3 regions of the Nonomuraea sp. GTA35 genome follow, and region 2 is predicted to be linked to each of the others. Evidence: riboswitches for the same ligand, from Rfam matches in the RefSeq annotation. Region 2 holds a riboswitch; each other region holds the start of a gene.
The links. Region 2 has a riboswitch for cyclic di-AMP ahead of ACBJ32_RS35935 (NlpC/P60 family protein). Riboswitches for the same ligand answer to the same signal wherever they lie in the genome.
Positions count from the first base shown of each region.

Region 1: it holds a riboswitch for cyclic di-AMP, as region 2 does, so the genes downstream of both, ACBJ32_RS28300 (C40 family peptidase) here and ACBJ32_RS35935 (NlpC/P60 family protein) in region 2, are expected to answer to the same signal.
Region 3: it holds a riboswitch for cyclic di-AMP, as region 2 does, so the genes downstream of both, ACBJ32_RS32745 (CHAP domain-containing protein) here and ACBJ32_RS35935 (NlpC/P60 family protein) in region 2, are expected to answer to the same signal.

Region 1 is NZ_JBGNUV010000006.1:362,497-369,850, forward strand. Features, by position in the region: gene ACBJ32_RS28295 (3-isopropylmalate dehydrogenase) at 16-1,053, opposite strand; cyclic di-AMP (ydaO/yuaA leader) riboswitch at 1,152-1,296, shown strand; gene ACBJ32_RS28300 (C40 family peptidase) at 1,504-1,908, shown strand; gene ACBJ32_RS28305 (SSI family serine proteinase inhibitor) at 1,966-2,355, opposite strand; gene ACBJ32_RS28310 (class I SAM-dependent methyltransferase) at 2,456-3,271, shown strand; gene serA (phosphoglycerate dehydrogenase) at 3,686-5,275, opposite strand; gene ACBJ32_RS28320 (hypothetical protein) at 5,606-6,367, shown strand; gene ACBJ32_RS28325 (MFS transporter) at 6,437-7,354, shown strand, end outside.
Region 2 is NZ_JBGNUV010000009.1:336,097-343,450, forward strand. Features, by position in the region: partial or broken gene ACBJ32_RS35910 (Clp protease N-terminal domain-containing protein) at 374-811, opposite strand; gene ACBJ32_RS35915 (Lsr2 family protein) at 1,697-2,029, opposite strand; gene ACBJ32_RS35920 (RDD family protein) at 2,545-3,033, opposite strand; gene ACBJ32_RS35925 (RDD family protein) at 3,146-4,717, opposite strand; gene ACBJ32_RS35930 (amino-acid N-acetyltransferase) at 4,803-5,384, opposite strand; cyclic di-AMP (ydaO/yuaA leader) riboswitch at 5,651-5,802, shown strand; gene ACBJ32_RS35935 (NlpC/P60 family protein) at 5,809-6,855, shown strand; gene ACBJ32_RS35940 (LuxR C-terminal-related transcriptional regulator) at 6,887-7,099, opposite strand.
Region 3 is NZ_JBGNUV010000008.1:208,266-215,619, reverse strand. Features, by position in the region: gene ACBJ32_RS32770 (M56 family metallopeptidase) at 1-756, shown strand, start outside; gene ACBJ32_RS32765 (hypothetical protein) at 828-1,316, shown strand; gene ACBJ32_RS32760 (universal stress protein) at 1,340-1,828, shown strand; gene ACBJ32_RS32755 (NlpC/P60 family protein) at 2,102-3,031, shown strand; gene ACBJ32_RS32750 (SAM-dependent methyltransferase) at 3,035-3,514, opposite strand; gene ACBJ32_RS32745 (CHAP domain-containing protein) at 3,683-4,156, opposite strand; cyclic di-AMP (ydaO/yuaA leader) riboswitch at 4,340-4,486, opposite strand; gene ACBJ32_RS32740 (MFS transporter) at 4,676-6,028, opposite strand; gene ACBJ32_RS32735 (helix-turn-helix transcriptional regulator) at 6,103-6,837, shown strand; partial or broken gene ACBJ32_RS32730 (hypothetical protein) at 7,200-7,354, shown strand, end outside.

The DNA.
Region 1 (7,354 bases), on a different contig from region 2:
CGGGGCTAGGCGGTCCTAGCCGGATACTCGCGCGGTGATGTCGTCGCCGATCTCGCTGGTGCTGCGGCTTGCCCCGCGCTCGGCGATGTCGTCGGCGACCGCCCGCTCGACCCTGGCCGCCTCGTCGTGCAGGCCGAGGTGGTCGAGGAGCATGGAGACGGACAGGATGGTCGCGGTGGGGTCGGCCTTGCCCTGGCCGGCGATGTCGGGGGCGCTGCCGTGCACCGGCTCGAACATGCTGGGCGCCGCGCCCTCCGGGTTGATGTTGCCGCTGGCCGCCAGGCCGATGCCGCCGGCGATGGCCGCGCCGAGGTCGGTGATGATGTCGCCGAACAGGTTGTCGGTGACGACCACGTCGAAGCGCTCGGGCTGGGTCACGAAGAACATCGAGGCCGCGTCGATGTGGCAGTAGTCGGTGCTGACCTCCGGGTACTCCTCGGCCACGCGGTTGACCGTGCGCTGCCACAGGTCGCCGGCGAAGGTGAGCACGTTCGTCTTGTGGACGAGGGTCAGCTTCCTGCGCGGCCGGGTCTTGGCCTTCTCGAACGCGTAACGCACCACGCGCTCGACGCCGTGGGCGGTGTTGAGCGACTCCTGGGTGGCGATCTCGTGCGGCGTGCCGCGCCGCATGACGCCGCCCGTGCCGGCGTAGAGGCCCTCGGTGCCCTCACGCACGACGATCATGTCGATGTTCTCCGTCGGCGTGCCGGCCAGGGGGGTCGCCACGCCGGGGAACAGCTTGACCGGCCGCAGGTTGACGTAGTGGTCGAAGGCGAAGCGGAGTCGCAGCAGGAGGTCGCGCTCGAGGATGCCGGGCGGCACGCTGGGGTCGCCGATGGCGCCGAGCAGGATCGCGTCGTAGCCGCGCAGCTCGTCGAGCACCGAGTCGGGGAGAGTCTCGCCGGTACGGTGGTAGCGTGCGGCCCCCAGGTCGTAGTGCGTGGGCTCGATCTTCGTGCCTACTGCCTCCAGGACCTTGAGCCCTTCGGCGACGACCTCGGTGCCGATGCCATCCCCAGGGATGACGGCCAGGCGGATGTTACGCGACTCCATGACGGCAACCATACCGGCTCGTCTCGTCTGACGAACACACCATCTCATTTTCCGGACGTCCGGTTTGGGGGGATTGCGACCTTTTGACCGTTTCGTTAGAGTCCGTCGAGCCTAATCCACGCAGCCGCTGCGTGGAGCCGGGGACCCACTTTCCCCCAGGGGCGAATCGGCGGTCAGCGCCGTAGGGCTGTCTTCCAGGCCCGAGCCCGTCAGCTAACCCGGTCGGCCGTATGGAAGGACAGTGCTCTGTCTCGCACCGCCATCGTCCTGGCAGCAGCTTCTGCCGGACTCATCCTGGCCACCCCCGCCGCCCAGGCGGCCACCGGCGACGAGGTCGCCGCCCGGTCCGCCACCGACAAGGACACCACCACCCTCACCGGCGCCGAGATCCGGCGCATCAGGCAGGCCCAGGCGCCCAGACCCGCCTGGAAGATCGCCCTCGACTACGCCATGGACAAGCGCGGCATCCCGTACGTCTGGGGCGGAACCAGCGATCGAGGGTACGACTGCTCGGGGCTCATGCTCCGGGCGTACGAGAAGGCGGGGATCGACCTGCCGAGAACGGCCCGCGAGCAGTACGGGGCCTTCTCCAGGAAGATCTCCTGGAACGATCTAAGACCCGGCGACCTGGTGTTCTTCAGCAACCTGGGCCACGTCGGGATGATCTCCAAGCCCGGCCACATGGTGCACGCGCCGCGGTCGGGCGACGTGGTGAAGGAGGAGAAGCTCTCCCACTGGCGCAGGCAGGCCTTCGTCGGCGCTGTCCGGCCGGACCCCAAGGGCGTGCGCCAGTGGGCCGAACAGCTCGAACAGCGCCGCGAAACCGTGCCCGCCGACGTGACCGCCACCCTCTGAGAAGCCCGAGCGGCCCCGCTTTCCCCCGCGGGGCCGCTCGTCCTCCTCAGCAGGCGGTCAGGGCACGATCGGGGCGGCGAGGTGCGCCACGAAGCACGGGTTCGGGTAGTCGTCGGCGAAGTCCTTCGGCTCGCCCCGATAGTCGCCCCGGATCTCGACGTGCACCGGGTCGAAGATCTTCGGGCAGGGCACGTCCGGCCGGTACCTGATCCGGTCCAGGTCGCCGCCGAACTCGTCCAGCCTGTCGCAGGCGGCGACGGGGTCGGGGTGGACGCCGCCTTCCGGACGGCAGGTCAGGAACCACTGCGTGGTGCTGCCGCCGTGGTAGGTGGTGATGCGCAGGTAGGACTCCTGCGCGTGGGCGGGGACGGCGAGCAGCGCCGCGACGGTCAGAGCGGGCAGGGCTACGGTCGCGGCGCGACGGATCACGCTCAGGGAAGCGCGCATGGGGGAACCTCCTGCATGGATGAACACGTATAGCGACGCTATCAACACTCTTCGTATCCAGAAGGGCAGGTGTTGGTACCACGGGCGTAGCGTGTCGGATATGTCATCCGAGAAGGTGCACCTGACCGGGGAGAAGGCGACGCTCCTGGCCACCCTGTACGGCAGAGCGCTCGACGCGACCTCCCCGCACCCGATACTCGGCGACCGGATGGCGGCGGAGGCGATCGAGCGGATCGACCACGACTTCCGCGAGACCGGGCTCGACGCCAGGATGGCCAGGGCCGTGGCACTGCGGGCACGCTTCATCGACAGGTGGGCGGGCGAGTTCCTCGGCGCCCGTCCCGGGGCGACCGTGTTGCACCTGGGCTGCGGGCTCGACACCCGGGTGTACCGGATGGACCCGCCGCCGTCCGTGCGCTGGTACGACGTGGACTATCCGGAGGTCGTCGAGCTGCGCCGGCGGCTGTTCCCCGAGCGGCCGGGCCACGACCTGATCGGCACCTCGGTCACCGACCTGGGCTGGCTGGAGCGGGTGCCCGCGGACGCTCCCGCGCTGGTCGTCGCGGAGGGCCTGCTCTACTACCTCGACCGGAGCGAAGGCCCCGCGCTGCTGCGGGCGATCGTGGACCGCTTCCCGGGCGGCGGGTTCGTCTTCGACGCCCTGAGCCCGCTCGGGCTGCGGCTGCAGCGGCTCAACAAACCCGTGCGGAAGGCCGGGGCCACGATGCACTGGGCGATCGACGGCCCCGCCGCGCTGCGGGCCATCCATCCGGGGCTGCGCTGCCTGGAGGTGGTGAGCGCGTTCGACATCGACGGCTTCGATCGCCTGTCGGCCGTGCACCGGACGGTGGCCTCGGTCATCAAGCTCGTGCCCGCGCTACGGCGGACAGCCGTCTTCTACCGGCTCGAATTCTGAGGGGCGCCGCCGTTGTCGCGGCGGTCCAGCGCGGTCTGCAGGGCCTCGGCGGCCTCGTCCTGCTGCTCTTCGGTGCGGTTCCAGGCGTACATGTCGTACATGTGACTCAGCTCATTTCGCGGACGCGTTCCAGTGGGAAGCCGGACTCCGGTCGCGAATCCGACCGGGCCTGATCTCGTGGTCCGGGTCACGGACCGGACGAATGGGACTTACTGGCCGACACAACGCCGCACTCCGCGGCGGGTCGTCGACCTGCCCTAACAGGCCCCGCCGCGGCAGGCAATGAGTACGAACACCTGGCGCATTAGCAGCCACAGTACCCGAGGATCTGCTCGGAAGTCCTAGTATCTTGCATGCTGAGACGCAAAGGGCCGCCACCCGGACGGGTGACGGCCCTGCGCGAGATCCGGGAGGTCAGTCCTCCAGGTCCACCGAGCGGCCGCTCTCGGCGCCGATCTCGGACCCGATCTGCTCGACGACCTCGGCGGGGATGGCGGAGTCGACGGTCAGCGCGATGAGCGCCTTGCCGCCCTTGACGTCACGGGCCACCTGCATCGAGGCGATGTTGATGCTGTGCTCGCCCAGGAGCCTGCCCACCACGCCGACGATGCCGGGGCGGTCGGTGTAGGTGTAGAAGCACAGGTGGGCCGTCGGCTCGATCTCCATCTCGTAGCCGTTGACCTCGACGATCTTGGTGATCTGCCGGGGGCCGGAGAGCGTGCCGGAGACCGACACGGTGCGGCCGTCGGCGAGCACGCCGCGCACGGTCACCACGTTGCGCCAGTCGGGGCTCTCGGAGCTGGTGACCAGCTCGACGGTGATGCCGCGGTCCTTGGCCAGCAGCGGCGCGTTGACGTAGGTGACCTGCTCCTCGACCACGTCGGCGAAGACGCCCTTGAGCGCGGCCAGCTCGATCACCCGCACGTCCTGGGCGGCGATCTCGCCGCGCACCTCGACGTCGAGCTTGGTGGCCACCTCGCCGGCCAGCGCGGTGAAGACGCGGCCGAGCTTCTCGGCCAGCGGCAGGCCCGGCTTGACGTCCTCGGCCACGGCGCCGCCCTGGACGTTGACCGCGTCCGGCACGAACTCGCCCGCCAGCGCCAGCTTCACGCTCCGCGCGACCTGGGTGCCGGCCTTCTCCTGGGCCTCGTGCGTGGAGGCGCCGAGGTGCGGCGTGACGACGACCTGGTCCAGCTCGAACAGCGGGCTGTCGGTGCACGGCTCCTTGGAGAAGACGTCCAGGCCGGCTCCCGCGACCCGGCCCTCCTTGATCGCCGAGTAGAGCGCGCTCTCGTCCACGATGCCGCCGCGGGCCACGTTGACGATGCGGACGCTCGGCTTGACCTGGTGCAGCTCCTTGTCACCGATGAGCCCGATCGTCTCCTTGGACTTGGGCAGGTGCACGGTGAGGAAGTCGGCCTGCTTGAGCACCTCTTCGAGGCTGAGCAGCTTGACGCCCATCTGCGCGGCGCGGGCCGGCGGCAGGTAGGGGTCGTAGGCGATCAGCTCGACGCCGAACGGCTGCAGGCGCTGCGCCACGAGCTGGCCGATCTTGCCCAGGCCGAGGATGCCGATGACCTTCTCGTCGAGCTCGACACCGGTGTACTTCGACCGCTTCCACTCGCCGTTCTTCAGCGCGGCGTGGGCCTGGGCCGTGTTGCGCGCGCTGGCCAGGATGAGGGCGATCGTCTGCTCGGCGGCGCTGGTGATGTTGGAGGTCGGGGCGTTCACGACCATGACACCGGCCTTGGTGGCCGCCTCGACGTCGACGTTGTCGAGCCCGACACCGGCGCGGGCGACCACGCGCAGCTTGGGGGCCGCGGCGATCGCCTCGGCGTCGACCTGGGTGGCGGAGCGCACGATGAGCGCGTCCACGTCGGCGAGAGCGGGCAGGAACTGGGAACGGTCGGCGCCGTCGGTGTGGCGGACCTCGAAATCAGCACCGAGTACGGCGAGGCCAGCCTCGGACAGCTCCTCTGCGACCAGAACGACGGGCTTGTTCACGTCTGTGCATCCTTAAGGCACGGCGGAGGGGGGTCACCGTCCACGGAACCCCCCAGCGGTCCCACAGAGTGTATCCGCAGCTTGTGAACGTATTCACGAGGGGCCAGCATGTGAGACGGAACCCGGCGTACCCAGCTCGCGGCAAACTCATCCACTCCGCTCACATCTTTGTCTTGATCGGGAGATTTATTCGCCATTAGCCTGATAAGCCGTGGCCGACTACCTATGGTTCGTCATATGAGCATCGGGAATCCTGCGCTTGCCGACGTGCTCGCACAGCATGGCACGCCCCATCGCCTGCTGGGCGCTCTTGCCGACGGTGGAGTCCTGGTGGCAGTGCGACCAGATCGTTCCGTCGTCCTGGGGACGACACAGGCCGGTGACCGGGTCCTGCTCGGATACACCAGCCCAGCGACCTATGCCAGACACCGCGGCAGCCATTCCCTGTCGGCCTGCGACGCCGACACCATCCTGGACATCCAGCGCGTCACCGGGGTGCGCGAGATCGTCATCGACGCGGCCGGACCAGCCGCCGCGGCCGTGCCCATCGACGATCTCCAGCACTTCATGACCACGACACGCACCGGGCCCACGCCTGTCCTGTCGGGGGCGGTTCCCGCCGCCTACGCCACGGGCGCGATGGCCACCGTGTCGAGGGGTGCCGCGCTGGCCCAGGTGGCCCCGCCGAGCCCGCACGCCCCCTCGCTGCCCTGGGTGCCCGCGCCCCGGCCGCACCTGTCGGGGCCGATGCAGCAGGTGGATCCGGGTTACCGCCGGTGCACGCACCCGATCCTGCCCGCGCTGCGGCAGGCGATCGCGTACCTGCTCATGGACTTCCCGCTCGTGCACCACGTCTGGATCTCCGAGGCCGGCACCGCGTCCGGGGCGACCGGGATCATGCTGCACGTGAAGGTGCACATGTCGGCCGCCGAGGACGTCGTGCGCGACCTGCACCGCCTGGTACGCGCCCGGCTGCCGCAGTTCGCCGCCTCCGGGGCGCCGATCCTGATGGCCAGGGTGGCCGACGCGCGCAGCGAGCGCCGCATGATCGAGATCGGCGCGCACGTCGTCTGCGCCAACGTCTCGGACTAGGCCCGTGGCGGAGGGCCCGGGAAAAACTGGGCCCTCCCAAACAATCCCTCGCTCGGTTCTAATGAGGGGATGATCACACCGGCGGTGGGCACGGCCAGCGTTCCGAAGGGCGTGCGCCTCGGCTACGGGGTGGGCTCGTTCTGCACGGCCACCTTCAACGGCGTGCCCGGGCTGCTGCTGCTGTTCTACATGACGAACTTCCTGGCCGTGCCCGCGTGGCTGGCCGGTGTCGTGGTCACCGCGCCGAAGGTCTGGGACCTGATCATCAACCCCCTGGTCGGGCGCTGGTCCGACCGGACGGTCTCGCGCTGGGGGCCGCGCCGGCCCTGGCTGCTGGCCGGGGCGTGCACGCTGCCGATCACGTTCTTCCTGGTGTTCGCGGGGCCGCCGCTGACCGGGGTGCCGGCGGCGCTGTACGTGGGGGCGTGCTTCCTGGCCGCGGCGACGGCGTACGCGCTGTTCGAGGTGCCGTACAAGGCGATGCCCGGCGAGATGACCAACGACTACCACGAGCGCACGTCGCTGCTGCAGTGGCGGATGGTGTTCATCGGCGCGGCCACCGCCATCAGCGGCATCCTCGCGCCGGTCCTGGCCACGAGCGAGGGCGGGGACGGCACGCTGGGCAGCTACCGGCTGATGGCGGTCACGATCGCGGGCATCCTGCTCCTCGCCATGCTCGGCTCGTTCTTCGGCACCGCCCGCGCCCCCATGACCGGCGCCCCGGAGCCGGACCGCGGCGGGTGGCGCGAGCAGTTCGCCGCGATCAGGGGCAACCCGGCGTTCCTGTGGCTGACGGTGCTGGCCTGCGTGCAGATGCTGGCCGTCAGCATGATGCTGGCCGCCGCGCCCTACTTCGCCACGTACACGCTGGGCTCGGCCGCGGCCACGCAGACGCTCTTCGCCGTGCTGGTCGGCCCGATCCTGCTCACGATGCCGCTGTGGGTGCGGGTGGCCAGGCGCCTCGACAAGCGCGGCGCGATGATCCTG
Region 2 (7,354 bases):
GCGAACGATGTTTAGGACGCTCACGAAAGCGGCGGTGAATGGCCGCCCGCGACGCATGCGGACCCACACGGATCGTCCATCGGACGCCTGGCGCGGAGCCGGCGCGGGGACGCCGTTTCCGCCCCTGCATCTGGAGATGCCGCGTCCGTATCTATTACGCAATCATCTTATGTCGCGGCTCGATACAAGACCAAGCGGGCCCGCTACGCCCTGAGCACAACGCGGCACACACCGCTCAAGGGCCGGGACCCGGCACTTTCCCCGGTCCGCGACGGAGATCCGGCGCTGCCCCACGCTCGGGGGCCAAGACCCGGCACTCCCCCACGCTGGGGGGCCAAGACCCGGCACGTCGCGGCGCTCAGGAGCGAGGGGCCCGGTACTTCTCGAGGAGTGCGTCCACGGCCTGACGGACCCCGTCGGGGTCGGCGCCGAGCTTGACCAGCGCCTGGACCGCCGTGCCCGTACCCTCGCGGACGATCCCGAGCAGCAGGTGCTCGGTGCCGATGTAGTCGAGGCCCCGGTCCGCGGACTCCTGGCCGGCCAGTTGCAGGGCCCGGCTCGCCCGCGCCGTGAACGGCAGGTGCCCCTGCGCGGCCGACTCGCCGCGGCCGACGAGCTCCACGACCTGCCGGCGCGCACCCTCCAGGCCGATGCCGAAGCCCTCCAGGGCCTTGGCGGCCACGGCCTCGCCCTCGCGGATCATGCCGAGCAGCAGGTGCTCGGTGCCGATGTGGTGGTGGTCGAGCGCCCTGGCCTCTTCCTGGGACAGGACGAGGATCTTCCGCGCCCGGTCGGTGAACCTCTCGAACAACTCGCCGCTCCTCACATTGCAGTCGGACAGACCGGTCAATGCGCTCCATCCTTCCGCATGCCGGTGATCGGGCGACAATTCACGATCTTGACGGCGTAGGGCCCCTGTCGGCCTCGAGCACGCATCCCGCACAGACGGTAATCACTAATCCGCCATCCGGTCAGCCCGGTTACCGGACGGTATCCGCGCCATAGCCGCCCTTCCCCCGCATGACAGCCGAGCCGCGGGCATTCCCGCTACTCTCTCCCGCACTCGCGGGTACGCGGAATCCGAATCCCGTACCCGCGCAGGATGGCGGCATTGCGGGAGTGGATGACGACCAGATGCGGCATTGTGTGAGGGATGCTCGCACTTGCCGCTTATGCCCGGCTCGCCGCAGCGGGCTTGCCGGTAATCCGGAGCACGCCACATCCGCGCAGGGACAGGGTTTTCGGCGGCGGCGGGTCTGCCCGAGCCCGGCTTAAGCGTTACAGCGAGTGAAGAGCGAGCGCCACGGCTTTTTCACGTGGCCCGTTCCACGGGGGCGGCATGCGAAGCGCTCGATGCGACGGGCTACAACCTCCGCGCGAACCTCAATGCCCGCCGCACAAGCCAATGTGGGCGGCCGCCGCCCAGTTCGTACGCGCCCGGCGTACGTCGAATGAGGCATGGCCGCCCCACACGGCATTCGCGCCCGCCGCCATCACTTATGCCGGCACCGCCGGTCAAACGGTGCCGCGGACGGGGCCGGAACGCGTGCGCCCAAAACGCCCACATATGGGCGCCTCAGGAGATCATCTTCCGGAACGTCCCGCATTCGGGAGCGCCACGGAAACGATCATGCGCTTATGGCGGCCGCCGGGGTCCGAGGCGAGCATCATAAGCGCATGGTCGGGAGCCGGCACCTTAGTGGGCGGCTTCGTACTTCTCCACGACGGTGGAGGCGATGCGGCCGCGCTCGCTGACCGGCAGGCCGTGAGCCTTGGCCCACTGCCGGATCTCGGAGCTCTTCTCGCGGCTCATCGCACGGTTGCCGCCCCGGCCGCGCCGGCGCGTGGACACGGCGCCCGCCCTGCGCGCATGCTGCACGAAAGGCGTCAGAGCGTCCCTCAGCTTCTTCGCGTTAAGGTCGCTGAGGTCAATCTCATAGGTGGAGCCGTCAATAGCGAAGCTGACCGTCTCATTGGCCTCGCCCCCATCGAGGTCATCGATGAGAATCTCCTGGATCTGCTTGGCCATGTACGCAATCCTTTCGCGGAGCATTGTTTCATTCGCCTGCCCAAACATATACCCGGAAAGGCGTGGAGACAATTCAGCGCTACGGGGATTCGGCTGACTAGCCGATCAGTTCTGGCTCTCGGGCTGATCCTCGCGGTTTCGCCGGCCTCCCAGCGCCTCGGACCGGACCAGCTTCACTACGCCAAAGATGAAGGCGCCACCCACCACGACCGGGGGGATGAGCGCTGACAATACGTCTGTTAGGGCTTCCATTCGTCCTCGCCTCCACGGCTTGCGGGGTTTCGGGGGCGCATTAAGCGCTGGGAGCGTGACCACGGGGAGCCTGGCCCCCTCATGCACACCCAGGGCGGCAACCACCCGCAACCGACCATAGCGCCACACAGATACCCTGCGTGCCGCAGGGGCGCCAACATCCGGCAACCCGGACGCCCCATAGCCTAATGCCAGTCTCTCCAGGCTCCTTACCGGATCAACCGAAAATTTTGCGAAAAGGCATCGCCCCAGGTACGGGTAGCTCAGCGAAGATCTTTTACCACCCTCGTTCCCGCTGCCCGGTCATGCGGGCCCCGCTCCAGGGGCTTGTCCATCAGGATGAGCAGCCCCACCCCGAACAGCAGCATTCCGGCCACGAGATTGACGACCGGAATGCCCATGAGCATGATCGGGGCGGGATAGACCAGGGTCCGCCTGAGCAGAACCCGGGACGGCAGCCCCTCCGGGGACAGGCGAATCCTCATGATCGCCTTACCGAAGGTCCGCCCGCGCCGGGAATGCGCCCACCAGTCGTAGCCCGCATAAGCCAGGCCGGCCACCAGCCACGCCAAGACCCCCGGCAGCCGGCCGCCGAAGACCTCGGCCATCCCGACAGTCCGGAAGATGCCCCACAGCGCGATGAACAGAATGTAATAGAAGACCCCGAAGACGAGTGCTTCAATCAGCCGGGCGCCGAGGCGTTCCCACCATTCGGCGGGCAGCACGTCCGTCCGCGGTGCCGTCCCGGCCATAACTGCCACCTCGCGTCGTCGGGGGCTCGGGTCGCCAACTAATTCTGGTACAGGTCCACACACAAAACATAGGGGCCGGCGAGGCCGGCCCCTATGTCGCGTCTCCGGAAGACTACTTGATCTTCACCACCACCGTCTTCGCGAACTTGTCCGCGAAGGTCTGCTGCAGCGGCTTGTCCCACAGCTGCGAGGCACCGTTCAGCCCGTACGCGACGGCGGAGAGCAGAGGGCCGACCAGGGGGACCCAGTAGACGATGTAGCCGCCCACCGTGACGAGCGCCCGCTTGAGCGAGACGTCGTTGGGCAGGCCCTCCGGCGGGACGGGGCCGCCGACCTGAGCGACCTTGATGCCCATGACCATCTTGCCGACCGTCTGGCCCTTCAGCTTGACCAGGAGGAAGTCGTAGGCCACGTAGATCAGGGTCACGACGATCGCGACGGCCAGGTAGTACAGCAACCCGAACGTCAGCCCGGACGTGAGCCCGGTGATCGAGCTGTAGGACGGGTACAGCGGGGTGAGGGCGAGCGACACCACCCACATCACGACGCCGAAGATCACACCGTCGATGATCCTCGCCACCAGGCGCTGCCACCACTCGGCCAGCGGCGCCGGCGCCCCGGGAGGCTGCACGCCGACCGGCTGGCCGTAGGGCTGCCCGTAGCCGGGCTGCTGGCCGTAGCCGCCCTGCCCGTACTGCTGCGGCTGCTGCCCGTAGCCCTGCTGGCCGTACTGCTGCTGGTCGCCGTACTGCTGCTGGCCGTAACCGGGCTGGGCGTAGCCGGGCTGGGACTGCTGCTGCTGTCCATATCCCTGCTGGCCGTAGCCCTGCTGCTGACCGTACTGGCCCTGCTGGCCGTAGTCGGGCTGCGACTGCTGCTGCTGACCGTAGTCCGGCTGGGACTGCTGCTGCTGGCCGTAAGCGGCCTGCTGACCGTAGTCGGGCTGCGACGGGGCCTGCTGACCGTACTGCGCCTGCTGGCCGTAGTCGGGCTGCGACGGGGCCTGCTGCCCGTAGGCGGCCTGCTGACCGTAGTCCGGCTGGGACTGCTGCTGCTGGCCGTAAGCGGCCTGCTGCCCGTAGCCGGGCTGCGACGGGGGCTGCTGGGCGTAGCCGGGCTGCTGGCCCGACTGCGGCTGCTGGCCGTAGCCGGGCTGCTGGCCGTAGCCCTGCTGGTCGCCGTACTGCTGCTGGCCGTAACCCGGCTGGGACTGCTGCTGCTGTCCGTAGCCCTGCTGCTGGCCGTATTGGGGCTGCTGGCCCGACTGGGGTTGCTGGCCGTAGCCCTGCTGCTGACCGTACTGCTGCTGGTCGTATTGCTGCCCGTAGCCCTGCTGCTGGCCGTAGTCGGGCTGGGACTGCTGTTGCTGGCCGTAGCCCTGCTGCTGACCGTACTGCTGCTGGTCGTATTGCTGTCCGTAGCCCTGCTGGCCGTAGCCCTGCTGCTGGCCGTGCTGGGGTTGGCCATAGCCCTGCTGCTGGCCGTAACCCTGCTGGCCGTAACCCTGCTGCTGGCCGTACTGGGGTTGCTGGCCGTAGGCGTCGTCCGCCCGGTAGCCGACCACAGTCACGTCCGGGTCGGGCTCGCCAGGGTGGCGGCCCGTGTTCTGCTGCCCGTAAGGGGTGCCGGGCGCGGAATTCTCGCCGGATTCGTCCTGCGGATACGGCGGCTGTCCGGTGCTCACCGTGTCACCTCGCTTCGAGTGCGCATGTGGCACGTGTCAGGACACATGCCTGTGCTGCCCAACGTATCGACATAGGTATCAACAATCACCTTTCCATCTGGTCAAGGTCTGCGTCACCCGATGTCAGATGGAGCAGCATGCGGGTGTTGCCCAGGGTGTTCGGTTTGACGTGTTCCAGGTCGAGGAACTCCGCCACACCCTCGTCGTACGAGGCCAGCAGCTCGGCGTAGACCTCGGGAGAGACCGGCGTGCCCTGAATCGGGCGGAAGCCGTGCCTCGCGAAGAAGTCCACCTCAAAAGTCAGACAGAATACACGTCGCAGACCCAGATCCTTCGCGTGCTGTATCAGCGCCGAGACGATCCGATGGCCGACGCCCATGCCGCGGCACTCCGGATCCACCGCCACGGTGCGGACCTCCGCGAGATCCTCCCACAGCACGTGGAGCGCACCGCAGCCGACGACCTGCCCGCCCCGCTCGGCCACCCAGAACTCCTGTACGTCCTCGTACAGGGTGACCGTGGCCTTCTCCAGGAGCCGAGGACCTGCGCCCGCGTAGGTGTCGACCAGCCGCCTGACCGTCCGGACGTCGGGCGTGCGGGCACGCCGGACCACCACCGCGGTCTCGGGCCCGGTCTCGGACGTTGCCAGTTCGGCCACCTGCTCCATGGCCCTCCAGAGTACAGATGTCATTACGGCTCAGACTTAACTCCCATCTCTGGGCCCATCCTGTTACATGTGGTGGCCATATGAGCACGCTCCCCACATCCGGCTGAAGCAGCAACGAAGGGGACATAAAGTCCGATCAGCACAGTCAGGCACGAGATCACCTTGTGACCCTTCGGTTGTGAAACCTCTATGAACTCGGCAGTTCCGGTTGAGCACGAACTCGGAGTGCATTAGTGTCCAGCGACGATGTTCCCCGCGTGTCGCGCGCGAGGAACACGCCCAATCCCCGCGAGGGGAGCCGGGGACCCACCGGCGGCGACCCCCATCGCCCGCCGCCAGGGGTGAATCCGAGTCGTTCGGTAGGGCTGCTCCGGCCCGAACCCGTCAGCTAACCCGGTAGGCGTCGAGGAAGGGAGCTTGGTTGGTGAAGCGCACGCGCAACGGCGGGGAGAAGACGGCGGGCAAGCACGCGCGCCCTCAGGAACGGCTCCGGCGATCACGCCGCCTCGGCGGTGTGGTGAGTCTCACAGTCGCGGCGCTCCTGATCGCCATTCCCGTCGGCCCGGCGTCCGCGGACCCCAAGCCTTCACTCCAGGACCTGGCCAAGCAGGTCGAGAAGATGCACAACGAGATCGAGACGCTGACCGAGGAGTACAACGGCCAGCGCGAGAAGCTCAAGACCGCCAAGAAGGCCGCCGACGCGGCGCGGAAGACGCTGGCGACCAGTGAGGCCGAGCTCGAGGCCAAGCGTACGGAGGTCGCGCTGCTGGCCCAGAACGCGTACATGACCGGCGGGCTGAACCGGATGCTGGCGTTCGCCACCGCCGGCGACCCCGACTCCTTCCTCGACCGCGCCGCCACCATGGACGTGCTGGAGCAGCAGCAGGGCGCGGAGGTCAACCAGGTCACCCAGGCCAGGGAGGCCGCCGAGCGCGCCAGGGCCGGCGCCCAGGCACGCATCGACGAGGTCCAGGAGATCGTCTCCGAGCTCGACACCAAGCGCGACAAGATCACCAAGCTGGTCACCAAGGTCGAGAGCAACCTGTTCAGGCGGGCGCTGGGCGAGGCCGGCCGTCCCGGCACGCGGGCGCAGCGCGTCAACCTGCCGATCGTTGGCAGCGGCAAGGCCGCCCAGGCCGCGCGGTGGGCGCTCACGCAGCAGCTCAAGCCGTACGTCTGGGGCGCCGAGGGCCCCAGCTCCTACGACTGCTCGGGCCTGGTCATGGCCGCCTACCAGAAGGTCGGCATCTCCCTGCCGCACTACACCGGCAGCCAGTGGACCGCCGGCAGGCACATCTCACGCGAGGAGATGCGCCCCGGCGACCTGGTGTTCTTCTACAGCGACCTGCACCACGTGGGCATCTACCTGGGCGGCGGCATGATGGTGCACGCGCCGCAGACCGGTGACGTCGTACGGATCGCCTCGATCGCCAACAGGCCGTTCGCCGGCGCGGTACGCATCGCCGACTGACCCCGGACCCCCTTCCCCTGGCCGCTCGCCGCTAGATCAGCTGGCGGCGGGCCGCCCATGCCACGGCCTCGATCGCCGTGGCGACACCGATGCGGTCGCAGATGCCACGTAGTCTCCTGCGCACTGTGCGCCCGCTGATGTCCAGCCGTCTGCCCACCCGGTCGACCGTGACCCCCTTGGCCAGCTCCGCGAGCAATGCAAGATCCGCATGGCTCAGCTCAACACCTTCAGTGAGCACATCCATCGGGAGCCCTCCCCCCCAACAGCTGACTTGGGCCTCTTCACCGGGCCGAAGTCGCTCCTCGCAGACGGTAAACGCATCCTGGAAAGGTCGTCAAGCATTACAATCGCCGCGCTTGACCAGCACTATTGACATGATCCGAAATATGTGACCTACTCGCGATATGTCGGCGCCGATCAGTCCAGGATGAGCGATCTCATGGGGCCTCCCGGTGCTCCGGATCCGGCGGCTCTGAGCCCGGCTGATGTCCTGGGTTTT
Region 3 (7,354 bases), on a different contig from region 2:
TTCCCGTGGCTGACGCCCGTGCGGACGGCACGGCAGGCGGTCGCCGTGCTGCTGGAGATGATCGCCGACGATCATGCCTGCCGCGCGCACGGCGAGCTGCCGTTGGCGCGCGCCCTGGTCCGCATGGCGGCCGGCGAGTCCGCTCCAGGTCCGGCGGCCACCTTCGCGTTGGCGGACGCGGGTGTCGTGGAGCGCCTGCAGCGCCTGCTCAGCCGGCGCGACCAGCCTCGTTGGGTGCCGGCGGCGGCCTCTTCGACGGCAGGGCACGGAGTGACGGCTCGACGGCCGGGCTCCCGATTCACACACGCGCAGGGCCTGCCGGCCGTGCTGATCGCTGCCGGCGGCTCCGGCCGACCCTCAGCCCACCGCCGAGCAACTCCGCAAGCAACTGAGCCGGCTGCAGAAGGACTTCGACGCCGTCGTGGCCGACTACAACGCCAACCGGGTGGCGCTCGCCGCCGCGGAACGGGCGGAACGCTCGGCCGCGGCGGGCTTGCGGGCCGCTCAGCGCGATTTCGATGCGGCCCGGCGGCAGATCTCCAAGCTGGCGACCCTGGCCTACCAGACCCCTCAGGTGCCCTTCAGCCTCCCATGGGCGCCGGCGAGCCGGGCAGCCGCCTGCACGCGGGCGCGATTTCGCACCTGCAAGCACAGAACCAGCAGGCGATGCGCAGGCGGCACGGCAGAGCGGCCGGCCGCAGGTACACCGCATGGCCAGCGCCATCCTGGCCGCCCAGCAAGCAGAGATCGACCTGATGCGGCGCATGCTGACGGCACGCGGCGCCACCGACACCTCACCACCGTCCGGCTGAACGAGGAGGCCAGGGATGACCGCACGCCTGACGCGCCTGCTCCTCGCCACCACCGGCGCCTCCGTGGCCGCCCTGGTGATCGGTCTGCTGTCCGGAGGGGCGGCCTTCACCCCCACGATCGCCGGTCTCGCCGACTCCGGAGCCGTGACCCGCTGGAGGTTGCCCGCCGCCAAGCTCGCCGCGAACCTGTCGGCCGTCGTGACGATCGGCGCGTTGCTGATGGCAGCGGTTCTGCTGCCCTCCGACAAGGGGCTGTTGTCAGCAGAGGCGAGCCGGTACGCGCGCCTGGCTTCCCGCGCCGCGCCGGCGTGGGCCGTGGCGACCATGCTGTTCACGCTGTCGGACATCATGGCGGTGCCCGTCATCCAGCTTCCCGGTCCAGCGGTGATCAGCTTCATCACGTCCATCCCGCAGGGCGCGCTCGCCGGCGCCCTGATCGCCGCGGCGGCCCTGCGCACCCGCGCCGGCGCGCCCGCCGACGAGGTCACCGCCTCCCGCGGCTGACACCTCAGAAGGCAGAAGATCTCATGTCCATCCTCATCGCCTACGACGGCTCCCCAGACGCCCGGCACGCCGTCGAAGAGACCGCACGTCTCTTCCCGGGAGCCTCCACCGTGGTTCTCTACGCCCGCCAACCGCTGGAAAGCCTCGCCGCCTATCTGGAAGGCCATCCGGCTCTGGAGGACCTGTGCGACCTCGACGCTCGAACCTTGGACGCCTCTGAGCACCTGGCGGCCGAAGGCGCCGAGCGTGCTCGGGCCCTCGGGCCGAACGCAGAACCTCGCGTTGCCTCTGTCCCCGAGAAGACGGCCGCCGAGGCCATCGTGGACGTGGCGGAGGAGACCGACGCATCGTTGATCGTCCTCGGTTCCCGTGGGCGCCGAGGGTTGTCAGCACTGCTGTCGGGCAGCACCTCTACCCGGGTCGTGCACTCCACCAGCCGGTCAACGCTGATCATCCCGTCCGGACCGCTGGCCGCTGCTCGCCGTGACGGCCGAGCAGGTGCCGAACGCTGAGGCGTACGCGCCCGGCTCCCGAGCCATCCGCGGAGGCCGGGGGCGCATACGCGTCTGTTGAACGCGATGCCCGTCGCGTGCGTATCCACACGTGACACCAGATCAGCTACCGCTGATAGTAAGTCGGTCCTACCTAGGGAAATTGCACGGAACAGGGCAAAAGCCTCCGCGCCTTCTGTACTATTTCGGCCCAGGCTCAGTGACTTACGAGGAGGCATCGTAGTGGCCGTGTGGACGAGGCTCGGGCGACCAGCAGTAGCCGCAGCATTAGCCTTGATCGCACTGGCCGCGACGCCCAGCGGCGCTCTCGCAGAGCCGTCGCCGGCCAAGATCCGGGCCAAGCTGGTGAAGCTGAACGAACAGGCCGACCAACTGGTCGAGCGGTACAACCAGGCGAATGAGGCGTACAAGTCGGCCAAGAAGAAGTACGAGAAGCTCAACACCGAGCTCAGCCGCAAGGACGCACAGGCCCGCGCGCTACGCGAAGAACTCGCCACGATTGCGAGCAACAGCTATCAGGCCGGCCCTTTCGGGGGCTGGCCGGCGTTCGCCCTGCAGGGCAACTCCGAGGCGGCTCTGAGCAGCATGGCCTCCCTTGAGCAACTGGCGCAGGACCGAGCGGCCAAAATACTTGCCTACGAGGCGGCGACGAAGGACCTGCGCGATCGGCGCACGGAAGCGCAGCGGGTTCTGACAGAAGCCGACGACGCTCGTGACAAGGTCCGCGACGAGAAGACGAAGGTGGACAAGCTGGTCAAAGAACAGACCAAGCTCCTGCGCCGGTTGGGCACCTTCCAGACCGGCGATCCCAACAGCCCCGGCATCGAGTACACCGGCCCGGCATCCGGCAACGCCCGCCGCGCGCTCCAGTTCGCCTTCGCCCAGGTGGGCAAGCCCTACCGATACGGCGGCACCGGGCCCGGCTCCTACGACTGCTCCGGCCTCACCCAGGCCGCCTGGCGCACCGGCGGAGTCGAACTGCCCCGGACGACCTGGACTCAATGGGCGTGGGGCGCCAGCCGCCGAGTTCCCCTGGATGCGCTGCAGCCTGGAGACCTGCTCTTCAGCAAGGGGCTCGGCCACATGGGGATGTACGCCGGCAACGGCAAGATGGTGCACGCGCCGCAAACCGGCGATGTCATCAAGGTGGTCGACCTCGACGACTACTGGCGCAACCGCCTGCTCGGTGCGGTCCGCCCATGATGGTCAGCGACGCTGTGCGACACCGAGCACGTAGTCCCCACCGATCCGGGTGACCCAGCGATCATCCACCTTCAGGCCATGGCGGGGCAGTTCGGCGAGGAACTCCCCCGCCGTGAACCGGTCTTCCTCGGGATGCTCAAGCAGACGCCGGAAGGACGGGCGTGCCAGGGCAGTCGCCGTCACCTCGCCGAAGTGGAACCCGCCCCTTGCGGCAAGGACTCGCGCTGCCTCAGCCAGTGCGGCTCGCCGATCAGGGATGTGGTGGATGATCCCGAAGGCGACACGGAGATCGGTGGCGTCGCCCAGCGCCAGCCGCACGTGCCCGGCGTAGCGCACCGACCGTCGCCGAGCGCCGATCTCCAGAACCCGGGTGCCCGGAGTTCGCCCGCCCAGCTTCATCAGCTGCGGCGCCTCGTACCAACGTTGCAGCGCTCGGCGTGGCGAGCTGTTGACCAGGAGCGTCTCGAACCGATTCATCAGCATGGGAGGCCCCTTTCCGCCGACGTCCGCTCCAGTCCGGTGGTCAGGGCAGGCGGAGTACGTCACTCGGCAACTTCGGATCAAGAAAACAGCGGGTGGCGCAGGAGACTCTCCCTCGCCACCCGCGATCCTTTGACCATCGCGCTGGCAAGGAGTCTTCGACCTGCTGCGTCAGGCCTTGTAATCGGGGTAGCCGTAGCCCACGACCTGGGACTTGGGCCGGATCCGCTGCTCGACCTTGCCGTTGCCGGTGTTGCCTTCGATCGCGGTGATCGTGCCGTTGCCGTTGTCCTGCTTCACCATGCCCACGTGGTCGATGCCCGAGGTGCTCTTGCCGTTCCAGTCGTAGAAGACGATGGCACCGGGCTTGGCCACCGTGCCCCAGCGCTTGTTCGCCTGGAACCACTTGGCGTAGGTGACGGTGTAGGCGTCCCAGCCGACGGTCGGCCGGGCGCCCGCCTTCTCGCCCACCCAGGAGACGAACATGGCGCACCACGGGGCGTTGGCGTACGCCTGAATGCTGCCGCCGTCACGGGCGATGGTCTCCTTCGCCCGCTGCGACGACATGTACCAGCTGTGGAATGGAGTCCCGCCGCCCGCGGAGTTCTCCGTAACGCCGATCTGCGACTCGGCAATCTTCAGCACCGCCTGTGCGCTCGCCTGAGTCGCCGGCCTCTGGGCCTGGCTCTGGGATTCATGGTCCGCGGCGAAGGCGGGGCCGGCGGCGAGAACGGCACCGGCTGCCACGCTGAGCCCCAGCGCGAGGCGGGAAAGGTTTCCGGGCATGAGGGCACGGGTGAAGCTGTGCTTGGCCATTACTGAAATTGCTCCTTGCTTCCATGCCGCCTACCGGGTTAGCTGACGGGTTCGGGCGTGGAAGTGCCCTACGGAGCGCTCACATGGAGCACACCGATTCACCCCAGAAACAGATGGGTCCCCGGTTCCGCGAGATCGCGAATTCGGCGGCCGCGTCACATCCGCACGTATGACGTACGCGCTGGTGAGACACGGTCTCGGCAATATGGAGGCGCCACGCGGCAAGCGATGCTGCCAGGCGTACGCCTTGAGTCCTTGAAGGTAAGCGAACTGCATAGAAAGATGCAAGCCAACCTCTGGACAATGCAACGGAATCCCCTGCGCCATGGGCGATGGCGAGGAAATTCTTTACCTACTCCCGATAGTAGATCCAGTTTGCCGAAGCTCATTGGCAGTCTGTTTCACGAAACGTGGACGCGACGGAAGCAGTGCGCCGATGAGCACGGCGCCGAGCGCCACGCAGACCGCGCCCGCCGTGAGCCCGCGTGAGTAGCCCAACATGGTCAGCGCGGCCACCCCGACAGCGCCACCGATCTGCTGGACGGAGGTGAACAGGGCCGACCCGAGACCGGCGTCCGCCTCGGTCGTACCGTCGACTGCGGCCGTGGCCATGAGGGGCAGGCTCAACCCGTTGCCCACGCTCAGTACGAGCATGCCGGGCAGGACGTGTGCGGCGTAGGAGTCGCCCGCCGCCACGTCGGACAGCAGCAACAGACCGGCGATGTTGACCACGAACGCCAGCAGAAGCGCCCATCGTGTCCCGATCCTGAGCGAGAGGCGGGACGACAGCCACATGCCTGCCAGAATGCCCGCACCGTAAGGCAGGTAGGCGATGCCGGCCAGCAGCGGGCTATATCCCAGAGCGGTCTGCACCTGAAGCATCAGCAGGAAGGACATGGCGTACATCGCCATCGAGAACAGCAGAGTCGCGCCGTTGGCGACCACCCGCGTCCGCGAGGCCAGGAACGATCGGGGCACCAGCGGCGCTGCCGCCCGTGACTCCGCCACCAGGAAGGCCACCATCAAGGCGACGGAGAGTACGACGGCACCGATGACGAGAGGATCGCTCCAGCCGGTCTCCCCCACTCGCAGCAGCCCGTACACCAGCGACACCGCAGCACCGGTGATCAGGACCGCGCCGGGAACGTCGAGGCGGCGCCCTCCGGGCGCGCGGGACTCGGGGACCAGGCGGGGCAGCAACGCCAGCGCCACGGCGACGACGGGCAGGTTGATCAGGAAGATCCCACGCCAGGACGCCAGGTCGGTCAGCGCCCCGGACAGCACCAGGCCCGTGGTCCCGCCGAGGGCCGCGATGCCGCCCCAGATGCCCAGCGCCTTGGCCCGCGCCTCGGGCCCCGGATACAGCAACGTGATCATCGACATCGCGGCAGGGCTGGCCATCGCGGAGCCCGCGCCCTGACCGAACCGCCCGATGACGAGCTGCCACGGCTCCTGCGCGAGCCCGCAGGCCAGGCTGGCCAAGCCGAACAGCGCCACCCCGATGAGGAAGACGCGACGGCGGCCCAGCAGATCCGCCATCCGGCCGCACAGCAGCAACAGCCCACCGAAGGCCAGGAAGTAGGCGTTGACTACCCAGGGCAGCCCGGACGCGCTGAAGCCCAGCTCATGGCGGATGCTGGGCAGGGCCACGCTCACGACGGTGTCATCGAGTACGAGCATGAACTGGACAAGACACAACACGATTATCGGCACCCGACGACGCTATTGATCTGCCATATTTGGCCACAATCCGCGATGGGGACAGACTATGTCGCATGGAGGACATGGGCGCGATCATCGTCGGCCACTTCCCACTGGCCTCTGGGGACTGGATCCCCCCGCACAGCCACACCCACCACCAACTCGCCTGGACCCGGCGCGGTGTCCTGAGCGTCAACGTGGGCCAGGTCTACTGGGTCCTGCCGCCCACCAGGGCGCTGTGGCTGCCGGCGGGTATCGCCCACGCGACCGGCGCGACCCGCGACGCGGTGCTGTGCAGCCTGTACCTGGCGCCGGAGCACTGCCCCCTGGACTGGCGCGAGCCCACCGCCGTCGGCGTCGATGGCCTGCTGGCCGAACTGATCGGCTACCTGGCCCGCACCGACCTCGCCGACGACGCGCGGCTGCGCGCCGAGGCCGTGGTGCCCGACCTGCTGCGTCCGCTGCCCACCAAGCCCATCGACGTGCCGGAACCCACCGACGAGCGGGTCCAGATGGTGGCGGCCGCCCTGCTGGCGGACCCGGCCGACTCACGCAGTTTGGAGGCTCACGCTCGCGCGGCCGGTGTGAGCAGACGGACGTTGACACGGCTGTTCGTGCGCGACACGGGCATGAGCTTCGACCACTGGCGCACACAGGTACGGCTGCGCGCCGCCCTGCCGCTGCTGGCCGAGGGGCAGCCGGTGTCCCGGGTGGCACACAGCGTCGGCTACGCCACGGCAAGCGCGTTCCTGGCGGCCTTCCGCCGCACGGTCGGCACCACACCGCGGCGCTACCTGCTCAGTCGTTGACTCATGACCCTCGCTGCGACGAACGTCCGGCCCGGGCAGCAACCAGGTGTGGTCAGAGCCGATTGAGGGGCCCTAGCCCCGAAGCGTGGAGTTTCAGTGCAACTTCGGTGAGTGGCGTGCTAAATGGCCTTCCATAGCGATATCTGAGACAGACCTGGCGGTCCGGGATGTGAAGTTCGCAGCCTGACAGCAGCCGTGCTGCCGTATCCGGACGAGCGGCAGCGCCGCTTGTATCCGGCTGCTGAGGCCGATGCGCTCGGGCATGGCGGGATCGTGGTGGTGGCCAGGCTGGCAGAGGTGTCGGAGCCGACCATCATGAGGGACTCCTCGAGCTCGCGGGTGGTGCACCGGTTCTGGGCCGGGTGCGCCGTCCCGGTGGCGGACGAAAGCCGGCTGCTGAGCATGACCCGGGCCTGGCGCCGGCGCTTGAGGCGTTGATCGAGCCGCGGGAGATCGGTGATCCGGTTTCCCCGCTGCACTGGACCACGGCCTCGCTGCGGGACCTGGCCCGGGAATC